3 regions of the Bacillus sp. S10(2024) genome follow, and region 1 is predicted to be linked to each of the others. Evidence: riboswitches for the same ligand, from Rfam matches in the RefSeq annotation. Region 1 holds a riboswitch; each other region holds the start of a gene.

Region 1 (6,962 bases):
ATCGCTTCTAATAAACTTTTCGCATTTTTACTATCAAGCGCTCCTGTTGGTTCATCTGCAAGAATAATAGCTGGATTATGTACGAGTGCACGAGCTGCTGCCGTACGCTGCTTTTGACCACCAGAAACTGTAGTTGGATATTTGTCTAAAATTGCTTCTATCCCAAGTTTTATCGCTACCTCTTGTACTTTTCCATCAATATCTTTTGAAGGCACTCCTTGCAGTGACAACGGCAACACAATATTTTCATAAATTGAAAGGTTTTCAAGAAGATTAAAATCTTGAAAAATAAACCCTAGCTTTTGCGCTCTAAAATCAGATAATGCATTTCCTTTCATATTTGTTATGTCTGTTCCAGCAATTTTCACGGTACCACTAGTCGCTTGATCAAGTGTCGAAATTACATTCAACAACGTCGTTTTCCCTGATCCCGATGGACCCATTATTCCAACAAACTCACCTTCTTTTACCGATAACGTTATTCCTTTTAATACCCTTGAATGGTTTTCTTTTTTCTTTCCATATATTTTTTCTACTTGATTTACTTCTACTACATCATTTTTCATCACTTCATCCCCTATCTCTTAGTATCTATTAGTATCTTCCCAGAAATTTTTTAAGTTTCTTGTAGGTAAATTCTTAAGAATTCTTAAGATTTACGATATAAATACGAAAAAAAATGAACTTGGTATCATACCAAACTCATTTTTCGTTAAGCAATATTCTCTTTTTGTTCTATCTCGTAATCAATCTCGAGAAACTTCACACCAAACAGCCACATTTGATGATGTGCTGTTAACGTTGTTGTAGCCTTCTCTCTTATCGTAAACGTTTCTGCGAGTGGCAAGCGAATGGTAAAGAAGCGGTTATGTAAATATATCCCCTCATCCCCTCTTGCACTATTCCTTAATCGACTCGTAATGATAAGATTGTTTTTATCATTACGAAATTTTAATATCCCCGTCATATTTGCATACGGTAATGGCAATGCAATATTCATGTATGTTTCCTCGTTATATTCATGCTGAGAATAGAGCGCGACAAAGATTGTTTCATTTTGTTCATTTTTCCGAACCCACGCTCTAACATCATTTCTACCATCTTTTTCATCTTTTATAGCAACAATTTCCCCATACATCCTCTCTAAGCGATTTCCCATCCCTAAATGAATTTGTTGTACACGCCGACTTATTTTTTCATATAGAAAAGCAAATGGCAAAAACCAACGTGACCAGTGAATAGTTGCTTTTAACTCATATTCTTTCGTGTTCTCATAAAAATCAATAATAAGCGGTGATACATTCTTTGTATTAAACTGTTTACTGTCAAAATCTATCACTTTATTTATAAGGCCTGTATATTCCTTCTCCTCTATTAAACTATTTTCTAATAAAATATTTTCTCCAATTTTCATCTTACCTTTTATACGACTCACCGGTTTTCCATAACGAATATATATAGGTGCAGCTTTTTCAATCATCCAGCCAATACAACCAGGTAATGCTACGCCCAATCCATTCACAACGCCATGAATCCAAACCATTTGCGCAATTGTAATCGTCATGACTTGCTTAAAGTTGCCATATGAATAGAAAATCGAAAAAAGAATAGTTACCATAAGTGTACTAGAAGAGATGATAAGAAGAATCTTTGCACTCTTTGAAGTAAACTTTGTTTTCCATACAAAAATCCCGTACATATAAAGGGAAATAAGATAAAGTAACACTGCAAAAAATTCAAACGTTCTTGAATATGTAATCCCAATTGCAACTGTCATTGGTGAAATAATCATAATGAACATAGCGACTGTATACAACTTACTTTTCTCTTGTTGTTTTCTTCCTAATAAACCTGCAAACAAAGGAAGTAAAAAAGCAGAGTAATGAAAATGAGCCGCTGTGAGTAAAACAATATCTGAACTAAACTGCATAATTGGTATATTTGCTACAGAGGCAAAGAACCAAAATCCACCTAAAAATAAATATATAAATCCACTATCAATTGCAGTTTCTTCTAACGGTTTCCATCCTCTTTCTAACAATCGGGATACTCCAAACAGTGCGACAATACCGGTATATAAAAACCAAATTATTGCAAATAGAAAATAGTCTGTTACAAAAGCAAGCATTGCACTTATTGCTGCAACCGGATAAAAAAATGCTGCGAGCTTATAACAAAACAGTTCGTCTCCATTTCTTTTTTTCTTATCTACAATAGAAAACGCTATTGGGATAAATAAAAGAATAGACAATAATATAATCGATTCAACAGGGTGTAATTTTGGCCATTCTAATATAAGAAAAATGACATAGCACATGCAGCCAATCATTATATTTCGCATAGATTTGTATCCCTTTCTGTAAACGTCCCCTTATAGGAGAAAAGTGGTCCTAATAATGAATTTTGTACTTGTACATGTATCCGATAACACTCTAATTCATCATCATAGCTTTCTACAATCTTTGCCTGCCCATATAAAAACTTTGGCAATGGAATCTTCATTCCGTATAAGTAGAACCATTGTTTTTTAGATGAAATATGCATTGCTCCTTTTGAATCAACATGAAACGCAAGCGTCGATACAAGCAAATGCGGTTCACCAAAATAATCGACAATTTCATTTTGTTTATCATTCAAATACATGACAGCATGAAAATAACGCTTTTTTTCACCGAACAAAAACATCCGATTCCATCTTATAAATGTCTTTCCTTCCCTGTCTTTCTCTGCTTTATTTTGGATAATAAACGGTACTCCTGTCCCTCTTTCTGAAAAGAACATCCGGAATTTTGCTGCTACTTTTAAAAACATTCTTACAGCAGCAGAACCTTCTGTAATTTCATCCATTTTCCCTTCTCCTGTAAAACCAAGTTCCTCTGTAATCGCATACCGTTTTTGTAATTTTGGATGTAACCGATGATAGGATTCTCCTAATAATGTTTCATAAATGGAAGACAATTTTCTACTCCTTTCTACTTCTCTTACAATTTCTCGCTTGCGGTAAGTCATTACTATTCATATAACCGATTATTGAGAATCCGATTAATATGATGTTTAACGTAATCGGATTAAAAGGTTGCATAAAACTAGCGATATTTGTAAATCCCGCCGCAACTGTCAAGATTAATAGTATGAAACTATGAAGAAAAAATAATTTCTGTTTTTTGAAAGGTAACAACCAGATCACCCCAAACACAATTTCCAAAGATCCAACCACTTTAATCATTGCGGACGCATAATTTTCTGAACCTATAAGCTTGGAAAGCATCTGTACCTCTTCTGGATGAGTATATAATATTTTCGGAATAAGACCTTGATAGATCCACACAAAAGATAGCAAAAAGCAAATGAGATAATATGTAACAGCTCTTTTTAATAATAAACGTGGATGAAATCCTTTTTCTAACCACAATTTTAAAGCATCAAAACTCCAAGCCGTTGCCCATCCTAATAACGGACGAAATATGTATGAATCTATACATCTTCCTATACCTCCAAACCTCGTTTCATAATCATACTGCGTTTCAAAACGAACCTTATTCTCATTCGGTATATACTTCCAATAGCCTCTCCCTACCGAAATTAACGAAAGCTTACTATCTGTCCAAAATTTCAGTGACGAAATACATTCCCCGCCTTCTTTTTGTAATTCTCCTATTGATTCTCCTTCTCCAGCAATTTCAAATCCGAAACCAATTTTTGTTTTGTATAAAAAACGCTGTGGTTCACCTTCGTTCTTCTCTAAATACGATATTTCTGTAAACCGTGCATCCCATTCCGTATGTATCTTTGGATCTTGTGTATACTTCCAAAGTTCATCCATTTTAGTTTCTATTTCTGTTTTTACATAAATAGGATTTTGTTTTTTCATTCTCACCCCTCCACTCCAATTACATGTAAAATTTTGTTGGAACTACTTCTTTTAACCACATTTTATACCACTTTTATTTTTTTCCACGATAGTTTAAATATTCAAAATAATTATAACCTACTTGATTTCTCTCGACATTTTGATTACTATGAAACAAATGTTACAAACAACTTCATACAACCAATTACTCTCGCCTAATGACGTGAGATAGAGGTCGCAACTATTATGAGTATTCTATAGGAGACACAGAGATTGTCAGTGAATGTAGATGAAAGGAAAAGTTGCCGAAATGTATATGTGCCTCTGAGCATATACATTGGGGCTGTTTTCGAATAGAAACAGAACTGTCATATATACAGCGGTGTATATATGAAGAGCTATCTACAAAAAAGAGTGATCATGTTTTTTATGATCATCTTCTTTTTTGGCGGTTTTTTTGTTAGCTCCGTTTTCTGTTCCCTTTTTCCTGTAACAGCACCATCCTCACCTATTTGAGATGGTGTTTTTTTATTTACTTTTTTACAGGAGTAAAAGGAATCTATATTCCCCATCTTATGTTTAACAACATTTTTCCTAATTTATCCCGCACTAACGGACAGTAAGACTCCCATCTCAATATTCAGAGGAAGCAAAGAAGTTATGTGGGAGGTAACTTCCCGTAAGTGCCCGATTGGTTCAACTAACCATCAGTAGGGGATGACCCCCCCACTGACGAAAGTTTCACTTTATCTATATCAACTTGAAAGAGGGCTTTTATCATGGAAATTATTGTTCAAAAATTTGGTGGCACATCTGTCGGAAATATTGAACGGATTCAACATGTTGCGAATTTAATCATTGAAGAATATGAAAGAGGACACGGAATTGTAGCGGTTGTTTCTGCAATGGGACATAGTACAGATGAACTTGTATCTTTAGCTGCTAATATTACAGATCAACCAAGTAAACGAGAAATGGATATGTTACTTACAACAGGTGAGCAAATTTCAATTTCTCTATTAACAATGGCTTTACAAACGAAAGGGTACGAGGCAATTTCACTTACAGGCTGGCAAGCTGGGATTACAACAGAATCCATACATGGCAGCGCTAGAATTACCGACATAAATACAGAGCGGATTCAATCTTATGTACAAAAAGGAACGATTGTTGTTGCAGCCGGTTTCCAAGGATTAAGCGCAGAACAAGAAATTACAACACTTGGTCGCGGCGGTTCTGATACAACCGCAGTTGCGTTAGCTGCAGCATTACAGGCAAAAAAATGTGATATTTATACAGATGTAACAGGCGTTTACACAACCGATCCACGCGTTGTAAAGAACGCTTACAAATTAGATGAAATTTCCTATGATGAAATGTTAGAACTCGCAAATCTAGGTGCTGGCGTACTTCATCCAAGAGCAGTCGAATTTGCCAAAAATCATAGCGTTATGTTAGAAGTTCGTTCAAGCATGGAACAAGAAAATGGAACAATAGTAAGGGGAGAATGTAACATGGAGCAACAATCAATCGTAAAAGGCATTGCATTTGAAGATAATATAACACGTGTAACAATGAAAGGCTTACAACCAGAAAAGCTTTCCACAGTCTTCTCCACATTAGCGAGCGCTCATATTAATGTAGATATTATCATTCAAAGTATTACAAATGAAGGAACTGTACATTTATCCTTCTCTATACATTCAAATGACTTAAATGAAACATTAACCGTTTTAGAAGAAAATCGTGAATCAATGCAATATGAATCTGTAGAGCATGAAAACCACTTAGCAAAAGTATCAATCGTTGGATCAGGTATGGTATCTAATCCAGGTGTCGCTGCGAAAATGTTTTCCACATTACAAGAAGAAAATATTCACATTAAAATGGTAAGTACATCGGAAATTAAAGTATCTGTCGTAATCGACCGCCTTCATTTGGTAAAAGGTGTCGAAGCACTTCATGAATCATTTATGACAAAAATCGAACCTTTTGTATCAATCAATTAAAAAACAAAGAGCCGACTCCCCAAAGCACCTATGTGCCTTTGGGAAATCGGCTCCTTCTTACGTGTTCATCGATATATCGGTGAACATGGTACATTTATCAGTTCTTTTCACAATATATCGACGATTCGACACAAGAATAATCTAGCACCTGAAGCAAAGTCTTTTAGAACAAGTGAATGTTTTGCTTTTTACACTCTTCACGCATTTCATCTGGCCATACTGAAGACTGTACTTCACCGATATGTGCTTTACGTAAGAAATACATGCACATTCTTGATTGTCCAATGCCACCGCCAAGTGTTAACGGCAGTACATCTTCTAAAATTCCTTTGTGGAAATCGTATTCACGTTTGAAATCTTCTCCTGCTATTGTTAATTGTTCATCAAGAGATTTACTGTCGACGCGAATCCCCATAGAAGAAAGCTCAAATGAAGACTGCAATACTGGATGCCAGAATAAAATATCACCATTCAATTTCCAATCATCATAGTCCGCTGCACGCCCATCATGTTTTTCACCAGAACGTAATGCCCCGCCAATCCCACTAATAAAGACAGCACCGTATTCTTTTGCAATCGCATGCTCACGATCCTTCGGTGTTAATTCTGGATATTTATCCTCAAGCTCCTGTGATGTGATAAATGCAATATCTTCTGGTAAATATTTACCAAGGAACGGGTATTTTTCAAACAGATAGTCTTCTAAATCTTTGAATATTCCGTAAATTGTCCGTACTGTTTCTTGTAAATAATCCATTGTACGCCATTCTTTTTGAAGAATTTTCTCCCAATCCCATTGGTCAACATAAATGGAATGCGTTGCATCTAACTCTTCATCACGGCGAATTGCGTTCATGTTTGTATATAAACCTTCACCCGCTTCATACCCATATTCATGCAGTGCGAATCGTTTCCATTTTGCAAGTGAATGTACAATTTCTAACTCTTCTCCCGAATATAGCATATCAAATTCAATTGGACGCTCTACGCCGTTTAAATGATCGTTTAATCCTGATTTTTTCGTTACAAATAATGGTGCAGATACGCGGAATAATTCAAGACGTTTTGATAATTGCTCTTCAAAAAACGTTTTAACTTCCTTA
Region 2 (6,962 bases), 770 kb from region 1:
TAGCGGCCGTCAAAATATTGCGGAGGTCGAAGAAAGTCACACATATTTTAACATCTGGCGGACAAGGAAAAATAGAAGATAACATTTCGGTCTTGCGCCAAATGCACGAAGCAAGTGAAGGGCAAATAGAAATGATTGTTGGTAGTGGTGTCACGAAAGAAAATGTACAACGATTACTGCATGAAACAGGGATTACAGAAGCCCACGTAGGTACTGCGGTGAGAGAAGGGAAATCGTGCTTTGGTGAAGTTGTAGTTCAAAATGTACAAGAAATCGCAAAAATGACTAGTTGTTAAAGGAGATAGTGGATAGATGAAAAAGAGTGAGATTATGTCATGGGTTAAAAGTATTGCTTTCGCTTTAATTATTGCATTTGTTTGTCGAGCATTTTTATTTACACCATCGCTTGTACAAGGGGAATCTATGATGCCAACGCTGGAAAACAATGAGCGGATGGTTGTAAATAAAATTGGCTATAGCGTACAAGGGTTAGATCGTTTTGAAATTATCGTCTTCCATGGGAATGAAGGGCATGATTTAGTGAAACGAGTAATTGGGTTACCGGGAGACACAATCGAATATAAACATGATGTTTTATATGTAAATGGTAAAGCAGTAGCTGAACCATATTTAGATGAATATAAAAAGCAAATATCAGGTGAGGTGTTAACTCCTGATTTCACATTAGAAGGAATAACTGGACAAAAAACTGTTCCAAAAGGTTCTGTATTTGTACTAGGAGATAATCGTCAAGTATCTAAAGATAGCCGAGCATTTGGAGTTGTTTCTGAAAAACAAATTGTTGGGAAAGGTTCAGTAGTATTTTGGCCACTGCAGCATGCTAGAGCGTTATAATCGTGTTTGGAAGGAATCAAAACTCATTTGGAGTTTTGATTCCTTCTTTTATTTTTTAGGAAAATGTGCAATCAATATTTATGGAGTAGACGGGATACCTTATTAAGGGGAAATTTCCAAGTTATTGCGAATGCCTGTTATAATGAAAAAAGAATGATACATAGAGGTGAATGTTGTGCAGCATTATGGAGAAGTGCGTTCTATTATTAAAAGTGCTAAGAAAATTACAGTGTTAACTGGAGCGGGTGCAAGTACAGAGAGTGGAATTCCAGACTTTCGTTCAGCAAATGGTTTGTATGCAGATGCAAATGTAGAAATGTATTTATCAAGGGGATATTATAATCGAAACCCGAAAGGATTTTGGAAACATTATAAAGCAATTTTTCAAATTGATACATTCCATCAATATAAACCAAATGAAGGACATACGTTTCTTGCGCAGTTAGAGCAGATGGGAAAAGATATTGTAGTGTTAACACAAAATATTGATGGTCTCCATCAATTAAGCGGGAGTACGCATGTCATTGATTTACATGGTACGCTTCAATCTGCTCATTGTCCAAAGTGCCTTGTACAATACAACTTACAATATATGATTGAACATGAAGTGCCGCGCTGTGAAAAGTGTAATTTCATTTTGAACCCAAATGTTGTGTTATATGGAGATACATTACCGCAATTTCAAAAGGCAGTTGAAAGGTTATACGAAACGGATGCATTGCTTGTGATGGGAACGTCATTGAAAGTACAGCCTGTAGCATCCTTTCCGCAAATAGCAAAACGAGAAATAGGGGCAACAACAATACTTGTTAATAACGAACAAACAGGACAAGAACAATATTTTGATTATGTATTTCATGAAACAATTGGAGAATTTGTGAAGGGAATTATCTCAGATCAAGAAAGTCCAGAGTAAATACACTGAAGCCTAAATTGTATTATATTTGTTAGAATTACGTTAAAATTCCATCATAGTTACTAAAAAAGAGAGTTGTTGCAAAGGGGAGAGTAATTTGGGGGAGAACGAAAGAAAATTGTTAGAAATAATTGAAAATAACAGCGTAGGAAGTCGGTTTATTTTAGGGATAGATGGTTTAAGCCGTTCTGGCAAAACAACACTAGTGGAAAAGCTTATTCAAAATATGAAAGAAAAGAAGATATCGTTTCATGTCTTTCATATTGATGATTATATTGCTCAGCGTGAAAAACGTTACAATACAGGGAATGAGGAATGGTATGAGTATTATAAATTACAATGGGATACGGATTGGTTAAGTCGTAATTTTTTCAGTAAATTAAAATCAGCTAACCATCTTATTCTTCCTGTATATGATGATGAATCCGATACACATAATCGGCAGGAAGTTCAATTTTCTAATGCTTCAGTTATTATAGTAGAAGGTGTTTTTCTTCAGCGTAAAGAGTGGAGAAGCTTCTATGATTATGTCGTATATCTAGATTATCCGAGAAGTAAGAGGTTTCTTCGTGAAAGTGAGGATACACAAAAGAACATTACAAAGTTTGAGAAAAGATATTGGAAAGCTGAAGAATTTTATGTTAGTACGGAAGCTCCTGTCCAAAATGCTGACTTAGTTCTAAAAGGATAAGATAAGACAAACAACGCATTGTGTTTCTCAATGCGTTGTTTAAAAAGTATTATTTTTTCAGTGATAAACCATAAACAATTGTTTCACTCGGTGTTGTGATTTTAAAACCTGTATTGTAGTCAAGCGTCATTGTATTTCCAATGTAATCTTTTGTAAAATCGTCCATTTGAATTACGAGTTGTTCATCTTGAAATACAACATCATTTTCATTGTATTTATCAATGATTAAATCAATGTTTACATAGACAGTACAAGTGTTTCCGATACTTCCTTTTATTCTAACAATGATTTTATCTTCGTTTTGTTGCAATTTTTCTTTTGCTTTATTTGTAACACGGATATTCATATAATCACGTCCTTTTCTTAAACTCTTATTCTATTATGGCAAAAAAACAATAAAACGGCTACGTGTATAAATCCATTTTGGTTTTTCAACATATTAGTCAATGATATGCCTAACAAAAGATGACTGCTACTTGCTTTCTCGTTTTGTTTTAACTTTGTATATAGAGTTGCACAAGAAGACCTATCAACGAAAGTTGATAGGTCTTAATTGTTAAAGCTCGCATTTATCTAATGGGATAACTTTTGTTTTCTTTGTAAATTTATAGCCTAACCAAAGTATTAAGAAAAGAGGTAAGCCAATATACGAAACGAGTACACCGTTCCAATCAATAGATTTTCCCATAAATGCACCGTAGTTTTGACCAAGGATAACGATTAAGCATAATGCAAATGCAAAGATAGGACCGAATGGGAACCATTTTGCTTTATAAGGTAAGTCATTTAAGTCTTTTCCTTGTGCAATGTATGCTTTGCGGAAACGATAGTGACTAATTGCAATTCCGATCCAAGCGATGAAACCGGACATACCAGATGCATTTAATAGCCATACATATACAACACCATCACCGAATAAAGAAGCTAAGAAAGCAGCACATCCAACTAATGATGTTGCAATCAATGCATTTACTGGTACGCCGCGACTATTTAATTTTCCTAAAAATTTAGGTGCTTTACCTTGGTTTGCTAAATCCCAAAGCATACGTGCTGATGCATACATGCCGGAGTTACCAGCTGATAAAACAGCTGTTAAAATAACGGCGTTCATTACTGATGCCGCAAAGGCAATCCCGGCTTTTTCAAATACAAGTGTAAATGGACTTACTGTTATATCACTTGCTGCAAGGTTTTCGTTTGTATAAGGGATTAATAAACCGATTACGAGAATCGCAAAAATATAGAACAATAGAATTCGCCAAAAGATGCTGCGAATTGCTTTTGGGATGTTGCGTTGTGGATCTTCAGTTTCGCCAGCCGCAACTCCTAATAATTCTGTTCCTTGGAATGAGAATCCAGCTGCCATGAATACACCGATGATTGCCATGAAGCCGCCGTTAAACGGTGCATCTGCAACTGTAAAGTTTTTAAAACCAACAGGTTCTCCGCCCATAATACCGAAAATCATAAGAAACCCGACAATTAAAAAGGCAATAACAGTTACAACTTTGATAAGTGCAAACCAATATTCTGCTTCTCCAAATCCTTTAACAGATAAATAATTTAATAAGAACATAATAGCTAAACAAATGCCGCTCCAAAGCAAGGAAGGCGTATTAGGAAACCAAAACTTCATAATTAATGTAACTGCAGAGAGTTCAGCAGCAATGGTAATAGCCCAGTTATACCAGTAATTCCAACCTAGTGCGAATCCAAGTGATGGATCAACAAACCTTGTTGCATAGGTGCTAAATGATCCTGCTACAGGCATGTAGGATGCTAATTCTGCTAAGCTTGTCATTAAAAAATATACCATAATACCAATTGCAGCATAGGCGACAAGAGCGCCACCAGGACCAGCTGTGTGGACAACGCCACCGCTCGCTAGAAATAAACCTGTTCCAATTGTACCACCAAGTGAAATCATTGTAAGATGGCGAGATTTCAATCCGCGTCGTAGTTCGTTAGTTGTTTGTGCAGATTGATTTGTAGTTGTAGAGGTAACGTTAGTAGTTGCGCCGTTCATGTTCAACACTCCTTTTCTTGTAAGATAGGAAGGAGCGGGGGGAATTAAAAAAACCGCCAAAGGACTTTAGCGGAGCAATTCAAAAATAACCACCCCATCATACCTTCCGTTAAGATAGCGCCCCACGTTTACACGGTAATTTTGTAAACGTGACAGTTCTGTTCCTATTCGAAAACAGCCCCAGCATATACTCCCAGAGAAGAAGTATAAACTTCGGCAGCTTTTCCTTTTATCTAGAGTTATTGACATTCTCTGTGTCTCGTCTAGATTACTAATAAAAGCCGCAACCTCTACCTCATCGGATTGATGAGGATTTTTCTATTACTATGATTTTTAATATATGGCAATTGTAATGATTTTCTGAAAATAGTGCAAGGATTTTTTTATAGAAATAAATGGTTATTTTGGAAAAGCGCTTTCGAAATTCATCCCGGTCCTAAAAGAGTATGTATTAAGTGACTCTCTGATAAAAAAGGTTATACAATAGTTTCGTATCGTGTTTCAAAAAAACCTTTAAATTAATAGAAAATTCAGAAAAAATTTTTCGACAAATCTATTTAAAATGATTATCTTAATTTCAAGAAGTATCGTGTTAAACCTAAATTATCTTTTAGTCCTCCAATTACTTTTTTCAATATGATAAGCATGAATTATCTAGTTTTCAGAAAATTTAAATTGAAAAGAACAATTGAAAAGTAATACACTAAAAGGATAAAAATAAGGGTGGTGAGGAGATGTTACAGTTTGATCATCTTGTTCATGTCGTTCCATGCTCTCCAGCTGAGGTAATCAATCAAATGAAAATACACGGATTTCATGTAGTCCAAGGAGGAGAACATCCGAACTGGGGGACACATAATAGTTTATGTTATTTTGATTTAGCGTATATTGAGTTTTTGGCGGTGCAAAATCAAGAAATTGCAAACCAATCGGAAAATCCACTTATTCAACAAGTTGTTCAAAAGTTGCATAAAGGAGAAGGGATGCTTCAAATTGCGCTACGCACAGAACATATGGAAGTGCTTGCTGAGAGATTGATAGAACAGGGATTTCACATAAATGGTCCATTGGAAGGGAAACGGATGAGGGATGACGGCACACTCTTGAAATGGAAAATGCTGTTTATTGAACAAGAAGAAGAAGGTCCTAGATTTCCATTTTTCATTGAGTGGAGTGAATCGAATGAAAAAAGAAGGGATGATTTACAGAAAAAAGGAGTAATATCGCTTCATAACAATCAAATAATAGAAATGAAATCAGTGTTCTACGCTGTTACAAATGTAAATGAAATAAGCAAGCGCTGGAAAGATTTACTGCAAATTGAAATGAGTCCACTGAAAATAAATAAGAACTGGAATGCAATAACTCAAAGTTTTTCTCTAGGAAAAATAACAATTCAATTTTGCGAACCTATAGGGAATGGAATCGTCCAAAATCAATTAACGAAAAACGGAGAGGTACCATTTGCGATAGAATTTGAAGGAAATGAAGAAAATATGAGAGTAAGTCATATATGGAATGGTATGTACATCTTTTAGCTGGTATTAAGGTAATGAAGATTACCTAGAGTACAGATACATACTGTATTTCTAGGTAATTTGTTTGCTTTCTGTTTAGAGATAATAAAGTTGTTTAATCTCGGAATGCGAATGTTTACATATAGCCTCCCTTTTTTACACATGAAATATTGGAATATTCTTTCTTTCATTATAGAGCATACAAATAAAAGGATGGTGTGAAATTACAATTCATACCATCTTTTTGAATAACTATTTTATTTTAAAAAGGAAAAAGGAGATAGATTAACCTTTTATATACGAGACAAATGAATCGCCTGTTGCAGACGAGAGACTCCTTCAGTAATGTGATTTATATCTACTTTTCCATAAGATAGACGAATATAACCATCTTTTGCACCGAAAATACTGCCGGGCATAAAAGAAACTTGTTGTTTTAAACTTTGTATAATTAACTGTTTTTCATTGATAGGTTGATGTAATTTTCCCCATATATAAATTCCCCCTCTTGGTATAGAGAATGAGAGTTCTTCGTGAAGTGAGTGTTGCAATGCATCTATTAAAACATCTCTTTTTTGTACTAACTTTGAACGTAGTTGCTGTAAATGTGTTTCAAACGGAACGGTTTCAAAAAATTGCTGCATAAGCCATTGCGGGAAAATACTTAAGCCTAATTCCATTTGATGTCGTGCATCTGATAAGCGTTCAACAACGGATTGAGGAGCAACGAGCCAACCGATTCGTAATCCTGGTGCTATCATTTTCGATAGGGAATGAACATAAATGACTGTTCCATTTGTATCAATTGATTTTAAGGTTGAACATGTTTGTTCTTTCTTTTCTAATGTTAATAAACTAGATGGATCATCTTCAACAATCGCAATACGTAAATCTGCACATAAAGATAACAGAGCTTCTCTTCTTTTTGGATGTAGAAGCGTTCCGGTTGGATTTTGG
Region 3 (6,962 bases), 920 kb from region 1:
GCGATTATTCAGCGCGCTCCACTTGGCATCGTTCTTGCAATCTCACCATTTAACTACCCTGTCAACTTAGCAGCTGCTAAGCTTGCACCGGCTCTTATTACAGGAAACGCTGTTATCTTTAAGCCAGCTACACAAGGTGCAATTAGCGGTATTAAAATGATTGAAGCCTTGCATAAAGCAGGCCTTCCAAAAGGACTTGTTAACGTAGTAACAGGCCGCGGTTCTGTCATTGGTGATTATTTAGTAGAGCATTCTGGCATCGATATGGTATCGTTCACAGGTGGTACACATACAGGTACACATTTAGCGAAAAAAGCAGCTATGATTCCACTTGTCCTTGAACTTGGCGGAAAAGACCCTGGTATTGTACGCGAAGACGCAGACCTACAAGAAGCTGCCAAACATATCATTAGTGGGGCATTCTCTTACTCTGGCCAACGATGCACAGCGATTAAACGCGTCCTTGTACATGAACATGTAGCAGATGAACTCGTTCGCTTATTACAAGAAGAAATTACAAAGCTATCTGTTGGTTCTCCGGAACAAGACAGCACGATCGTCCCACTAATCGATGACAAATCTGCGGATTTCGTTCAAAGCTTAGTAGACGATGCAATTCAAAAAGGTGCAACTGTTATCATCGGCAACAAACGTGAGCGTAACTTAATCTACCCAACACTTCTTGATCACGTCACAGAAGATATGAAAGTCGCTTGGGAAGAGCCATTTGGTCCGATTCTCCCAGTCATTCGCGTTACTTCTGACGAACAAGCAATTGAAATTGCCAACAAGTCTGATTTTGGTTTACAAGCAAGTGTATTTACAAAAGATATTAACAAAGCATTTCACATTGCAAACAAAATCGAAGCAGGCTCTGTGCAAATTAACGGCCGCACGGAACGCGGCCCAGATCACTTCCCATTCATCGGTGTAAAAGGTTCTGGTATGGGCGCACAAGGTATTCGTAGAAGCCTTGAATCGATGACGCGCGAGAAAGTAACAGTATTGAATTTGATGTAACGACATCAAAAACCTCTTTTTAGATGGGCGTGAACCCCTGTCAGGGCCTTTTTCTGCCACGGGCGAGGTTTAAAACAAAAAGATATTCGTTTGACTTATAGGTTGAAAAATCAAAAGAAATTTACTTATAAAGGGAAGTAGGAAATAGTTTCTACTTCCCTTTATATTTTTTTAAAAATAGTTAACGGAACTATATTTCCCCCGCACACACTCTCTATCACTTTCATATATATATATTAACTTCTGATAGAGAGGAGGCGGTCTTATGGCAATCACATTAAATGGCTTAAGAGAAGGCGACAAAATCCGTGTGTTTTCAGCAGGTCGTGAAATCGACGGTGAAGGTGTTTTCCTTCGCATAGACAACAACAACTTCTTAATTTGGGTTGATAATCATGCAAATATCAATATTACAAGCTTAAATACAATTAGTATTCGTAAAGTTTCCTAATTACCTATAAAATTGTTTTATTCTTTCATAAAAGACACTGAGTCTATATCAAAAGGAGTTAGAGAAATCCTTTTTGAATAGGCTCTTTTTATTATACATTTTACACTGTTTATATAACTGATAACTCTGTTAAGGTTAACGGAAGTAAACAATATTCGTAAGAAAATACATTATGGAATTTAATGTAACTCTATAAAAATAGTTGCTAGTACTGCATTATCCTCGCACACATTCTCTACCTTTTTCATATATATATATTAACTTCTGATAGAGAGGAGGCGGTCTTATTGGCAATCACATTAAATGGTTTAGTAGAAGGCGACAAAATTCGCGTATTTTCAGCAGGTCGTGAAATTGACGGCAGAGGTGTTTTCATCCGCATAGAGAACAATAACTTCTTAGTTTGGGTTGATAGTCACGCAAATATCAACGTTACAAGCTTAGATACAATTAGCATTCGCAAAGTTTCCTAATAATTTCTAAAGTGTTTAACCCTCTCACAGTAAAACACTGGGTCTATATCAAAAGGAGTTAGAGAAATCCTTTTTGAATAGACTCTTTTTTTATAATACGTTTTACACTGTTTATATGACTAATGGTTAAGTCATAATCTACGTTAATCCAATATAACCATTCATTTGTACACTCAATAAAGATGCCTTCTATACTTGTTTCTCCTTCAAATACTTCTATCTTATCTCCTAACGAAAAATGAGAAGGCAATGCACCCTTTTCTGCTTTTTTACTTATATTCCGTTGTATGTTATAAAGTAACTTCATGCATTGTTCTAAAGAAGCTGCGAGCTCTTCATTTTGTTTTTTCAACTCCTCTATTGGATCCGGTTTTTCACGCGTATCCATTCCCTTTCCGCATATAAAGCAGTTTCTCTTAAACCAGCTCTCCATCCGATTATCCCTCTCAAATAAAGTGCTCTTCATAATAAAAGATGCACTTTCGCCTCTTTTTATATACATATTATATGATACAAATCCGAAAGTTGTTTCATTATTTCAAACATACTCTATTCTCATAATCATCCGATTATATCGATTTGCATTGACGAATAAAAATCCATTTGTTACCCTTGGTTATGTTAACTTTATATATAAATCCTCATTCGTATCTCGGTGAGGTAGAGGTTGCAATTATTAATAGTATGATTTGGGAGATGTGTGGCATCGCTGAACAAATCAAAAAGGAATAATTGCCGAAGCAAGAAGTGTCCACAATGCTTTTTTGCTGGGTCTGCATTGAATAAGTGCAGGACTGTCACAAGCTGTTTGCTTGTGGAGAGCTATCGAGAGATATGTCCGTGGGTTTCTTAATAAGATTGAGAAGCGCGTGAACATATACGCGCTTTTTTGTTTTGTTTGGAACTTCAAACACATACATATCTCCTCGCTTGACTTGGTTATACTAATTTTGGAGGTAATTTCTATGCAACAAAAAAAATGGGGCTTTTGGGTACTCACTGCATTTGTAGTTGGAAATATGGTCGGAGCTGGTATTTTCATGGTTCCGAGTACATTAGCACAAACAGCTAGCCCTCTTGGTGTTACTTTAGCTTGGTTAACAACAGGGTTTGGCGTGTTAATGCTAGCACTTGTTTTCGGTAATTTAGCAATTCGTCGTCCTGATTTAACAACAGGGCCGCAAAGTCATGCTTATGCACTGTTTTCTAAACAAAAAACGAAGAAAATGGCAGGTTTTAGCATCGTATGGGGCTACTGGGTTGCAAACTGGGCAAGTAACGTAGCTATCATTACATCATTTGCTGGTTATTTATCACTCTTTTTCCCAATTATGAAAGATACACGTGTATTATTTTCAGTCGGAACGTTCGACATTGCAGTCGGAAAACTAATTACGTTCTCTATTTGTACCCTGTTACTATGGGGAACACACATGATTTTAACGAACGGTATAAGCGGTGCAGGGAAACTAAACTTCCTAGCAACAACAACGAAAGTAACAGGATTCCTGCTTTTCATCGTTGTTACTTTATTCGCCTTCCAAGCATCTAAACTTGGACAATGGTATACACCGATTATTGATAAAGAAGGCATTTCACACGGACTATTATCACAAGTAAACTTAGCTGCCTTAACAACACTTTGGGCCTTTATCGGCATCGAGTCAGCTGTCTTATTATCAAACCGTGCTGTTTCACCAAAAACAGTAAAACACGCAACTGTTGCTGGTTTATTGTTAACTGTTGGAATTTACTTAGGAATTACAATCTTAACAATGGGCGTTCTTCATATCGATAAGCTTCAAGCATCTGAACGACCATTAGCAGATGCCTTATCTGCAGCAATGGGACATGGCGGCGGAAAATTAATGGCGCTGCTTGCACTTACTTCTTTATTTGGTTCTATTCTTGGCTGGGTTTTATTAAGCTCAGAAGTACCGTATCAAGCAGCAAAAGAAGGGTTCTTCCCCTCTTTCTTTGCAAAAACAAATAAAAAAGGAAGTCCGATTCATTCGCTTCGTATAACAAATATTATGTCGCAAGTGTTCCTATTCTCAACACTATCCGGGACAATTGCCGAGGCGTATACATTTGTGATTACCGTTTCAACACTAGCCTACTTAATTCCATATCTCGTTTCACCAATCTTCCAGCTGAAACTCGTGATGACAGGTGAAACATACGAAAATCAAAAAGGTTCTCGTATCATCGATGGAATCATTGCGGCGATTGCACTCATTTATGCACTATGGGTTATTAAAACTGGATCTTCTGATACGAAAACATTCCTGCTTGGTATTGGATTATTTGTCGTCGGATTTGCATTCTATCCATTAATGAAACGCGATGAGAAGAAAGCGAAACAAAACGAGCAAGTTGCCTAAAAGGTAGCTTGCTTTTTTTATTTACGTAAAACTTATTGTAGGCGAAAGGATCTGGCCATGTGTGGTAGCGGTCAGGGGCCTTTTTGCCACGCGCGGTGTGAAAATACGGGATTTCAAAGTGCAGGTCATTTTTTGTTTCAAATAGAACTATATTCTGCATTAACAGGTGTAGTACGAGGAGCACTCTTAAGTTTATAATGAAGGAAGGAGGTGATTTCATTGACAATCGAAACACTTTGGACAAGCCGCTTCCAGAAACATCTGCAAAAAATTGTGATGTACTTTGCCCGCATTGCAAGCGGACTTATCTATAGCTCACTACTAGTTCTTTGTGTGGGCAGCTATTATTATGCAAAATTTCTTCGTTCCTTTCCATCTGAGTCTGTTGCCTTAACCATTGTGACGATTTTACTTACGGTGATACTCACTCGCTGCCCCATTCGAACATTTTTACAAAAGCCGGATATGCTATATCTATTGCCGATAGAAGAAAAACTAACTTATTACTTTAAGCGTTCTCTTTTATATAGTTATCTCATTCAACTCTTTCCCTTATTATGTGCGGTACTCATCATTACACCGCTTGCCGGACAATCATTACATACAACACCTGCTTTTTTAGGCGGAGCTTTTATCATCCTTGCTTTCATAAAGTGGTGGAACATGTACATACATTGGACATATCTAAATACAGAAATTGCTTCATACTGGTTGCTTATTCGGATATTCTGCAATGCAGCCATTACATATACAATGTTTCAATTCACTTCCATTATGATTGTGGGAAGTATACTCCTTGTCATAGCGCTCTTATTTTTATATACGATGAACAAACAAAAGCGGCACATCCATTGGGAATATTTCATAGAGAAAGAAGAAAAAATGGACATGCGCTTTTATCAATTTGTTCATTTCTTTACAGATGTACCGCAAATCAAACAGCAAGTCAAACAAAGAAAATGGCTCACCACTTGGATGGAACGGATCCTATATAAAAAACGATCTCCTTTTTTATATTTATATAGTTTATCCTTTGTACGTACTAATGATTACTTCGGTATGTATATACGATTAACTTTAGTAGGAGGATTTATTTCTTACTACATTCCTAGCTTGATCGGAAAAGGAATCACCGCGTTATGTTTCCTATACATATCATTTTTACAACTCCGCGCCCTTTGGAATTATTTTTCGGGAAATAGTATTGTAGCATTGTATCCAGTTTCAGTTACGGAGCGAAAACGGGTTTTTATGACGTTTATATATTTAGTGACTTTTATACAATTTGTCTTCTTTTTTGGGGTTATTTTACTGAAATAGAAAGAATCCATTTTGGTTAAAATGGATTCTTTCTATTGATCCTATTCAATAACTTGATGATTTTTCGCTTTCCTATAGAAATAGATTGCTAAAAACACACCTATGACAACACAGACAATAATAGTTGCTGTAATATACCGCGGGTCTTTATTTATTTCACTTGGAATAATTCGCTCTGCGATTGGACCAATACATAGTGTAAATACTGCAAAAATTGTGATCCAAGATTTTGTATACAGTGCAAAAAGAACAAAAAGTAGCATACATACGGCAGCAATTATATAGTTTTGTGCCCTCGTTGCCACAAAATAATTCGCATCCATTTTTCCATCCATCCAAAAATAGAATACTAACCAGCCACCAATAGTAATACAATTAGCTAGTAACATTAGAAATAGCGACTTTTTTGTAGATGGATATACTTTAGGAATACCTTTCAATAAAGTAATTGCGAATACAGCAAGGGTTAAAAATAACGGTAATGATCCAAATAACAATATATTTTGTGAAATTTTAAATTGTCCCTTAATGGCTGGAGGAAAGGCCATATAAGCGATAATAACCAAAATCGCTGCTGGAATGAGTTTCATTAATCCTTCTTTATCTACAGGCAATTCTTTCCCGATATTCTTCATGTGCTGCTTACGACTTTCCCCAATAATATGATCTACACTCTGCCCTCTTTTTTCAGCTTCTGTTAAGTGAATTTCTAATTCGTCGACAATTTCATTGATATCCTCATCTTTCTTGCCCCGCTGCAATAAATACATTCTCAGTTCAATTAAGAACTGTTCCGACTTCGTAGATAACATGTTATTGTCCCCCTTTATTTATCCCGCTATTTGCGGGCAGTAAGACTCCCACCTCAAGACTGAAAGAGAAGCGAAGAAGATAGGTGGGAGATAAATGTCCATAAAAGCCCGATTGGTTCAACTAACCATCGGTGGGGGATGCCCCCCAGCGATGGAAGTTTCACTTTATCACGTTTTCAACAGATAATTTTAAATCGTTCCACCGCTCTTTAAAACTATCCAATTCCTTCTCCCCTAATTCTGTTAAAAGATAGTACTTTCGTTTTGGGCCAGCAGTTGACTCCCTTAACACACTTGTTAGCAAACCTTCTTTCTGCATACGTAACAATAAAGGATAAATAGTTCCTTCACTAAAGGAATGGAACCCATAGCTATGTAATTTCTCTGTTAATTCATAACCGTATATTTCTCCTTCTTGAATAATGGCTAGAATACAGCCTTCCAAAATGCCCTTTAGCATTTGCGTTGAATCAGCCATTGTCTCTCTCCTTTTTGTACATAT

What was found. Region 1 has a riboswitch for lysine ahead of AB1280_RS09210 (aspartate kinase). Riboswitches for the same ligand answer to the same signal wherever they lie in the genome.
Region 2: another riboswitch for lysine. It lies ahead of AB1280_RS05360 (amino acid permease); the one in region 1 lies ahead of AB1280_RS09210 (aspartate kinase).
Region 3: another riboswitch for lysine. It lies ahead of AB1280_RS13900 (amino acid permease); the one in region 1 lies ahead of AB1280_RS09210 (aspartate kinase).

What each region holds. Positions count from the first base shown of each region.
Region 1 covers NZ_JBFLUR010000002.1:1,795,984-1,802,945, forward strand. The annotation lists gene AB1280_RS09190 (ABC transporter ATP-binding protein) at 1-566, opposite strand, end outside; gene AB1280_RS09195 (YndJ family protein) at 713-2,341, opposite strand; gene AB1280_RS09200 (DUF4166 domain-containing protein) at 2,329-2,958, opposite strand; gene AB1280_RS09205 (DoxX-like family protein) at 2,963-3,871, opposite strand; lysine riboswitch at 4,072-4,259, shown strand; gene AB1280_RS09210 (aspartate kinase) at 4,630-5,859, shown strand; gene asnA (aspartate--ammonia ligase) at 6,023-6,962, opposite strand, start outside.
Region 2 covers NZ_JBFLUR010000002.1:1,025,951-1,032,912, forward strand. The annotation lists gene AB1280_RS05335 (copper homeostasis protein CutC) at 1-296, shown strand, start outside; gene lepB (signal peptidase I) at 313-855, shown strand; gene AB1280_RS05345 (NAD-dependent protein deacylase) at 1,031-1,771, shown strand; gene AB1280_RS05350 (kinase) at 1,869-2,462, shown strand; gene AB1280_RS05355 (iron-sulfur cluster biosynthesis family protein) at 2,512-2,808, opposite strand; gene AB1280_RS05360 (amino acid permease) at 3,019-4,488, opposite strand; lysine riboswitch at 4,596-4,789, opposite strand; gene AB1280_RS05365 (VOC family protein) at 5,223-6,026, shown strand; gene AB1280_RS05370 (PLP-dependent aminotransferase family protein) at 6,299-6,962, opposite strand, start outside.
Region 3 covers NZ_JBFLUR010000002.1:2,720,820-2,727,781, forward strand. The annotation lists gene AB1280_RS13880 (NADP-dependent glyceraldehyde-3-phosphate dehydrogenase) at 1-1,020, shown strand, start outside; gene AB1280_RS13885 (hypothetical protein) at 1,286-1,471, shown strand; gene AB1280_RS13890 (hypothetical protein) at 1,759-1,944, shown strand; gene AB1280_RS13895 (hypothetical protein) at 2,003-2,377, opposite strand; lysine riboswitch at 2,598-2,777, shown strand; gene AB1280_RS13900 (amino acid permease) at 2,910-4,328, shown strand; gene AB1280_RS13905 (ABC transporter permease) at 4,539-5,648, shown strand; gene AB1280_RS13910 (NADH dehydrogenase subunit) at 5,690-6,460, opposite strand; gene AB1280_RS13915 (PadR family transcriptional regulator) at 6,621-6,938, opposite strand.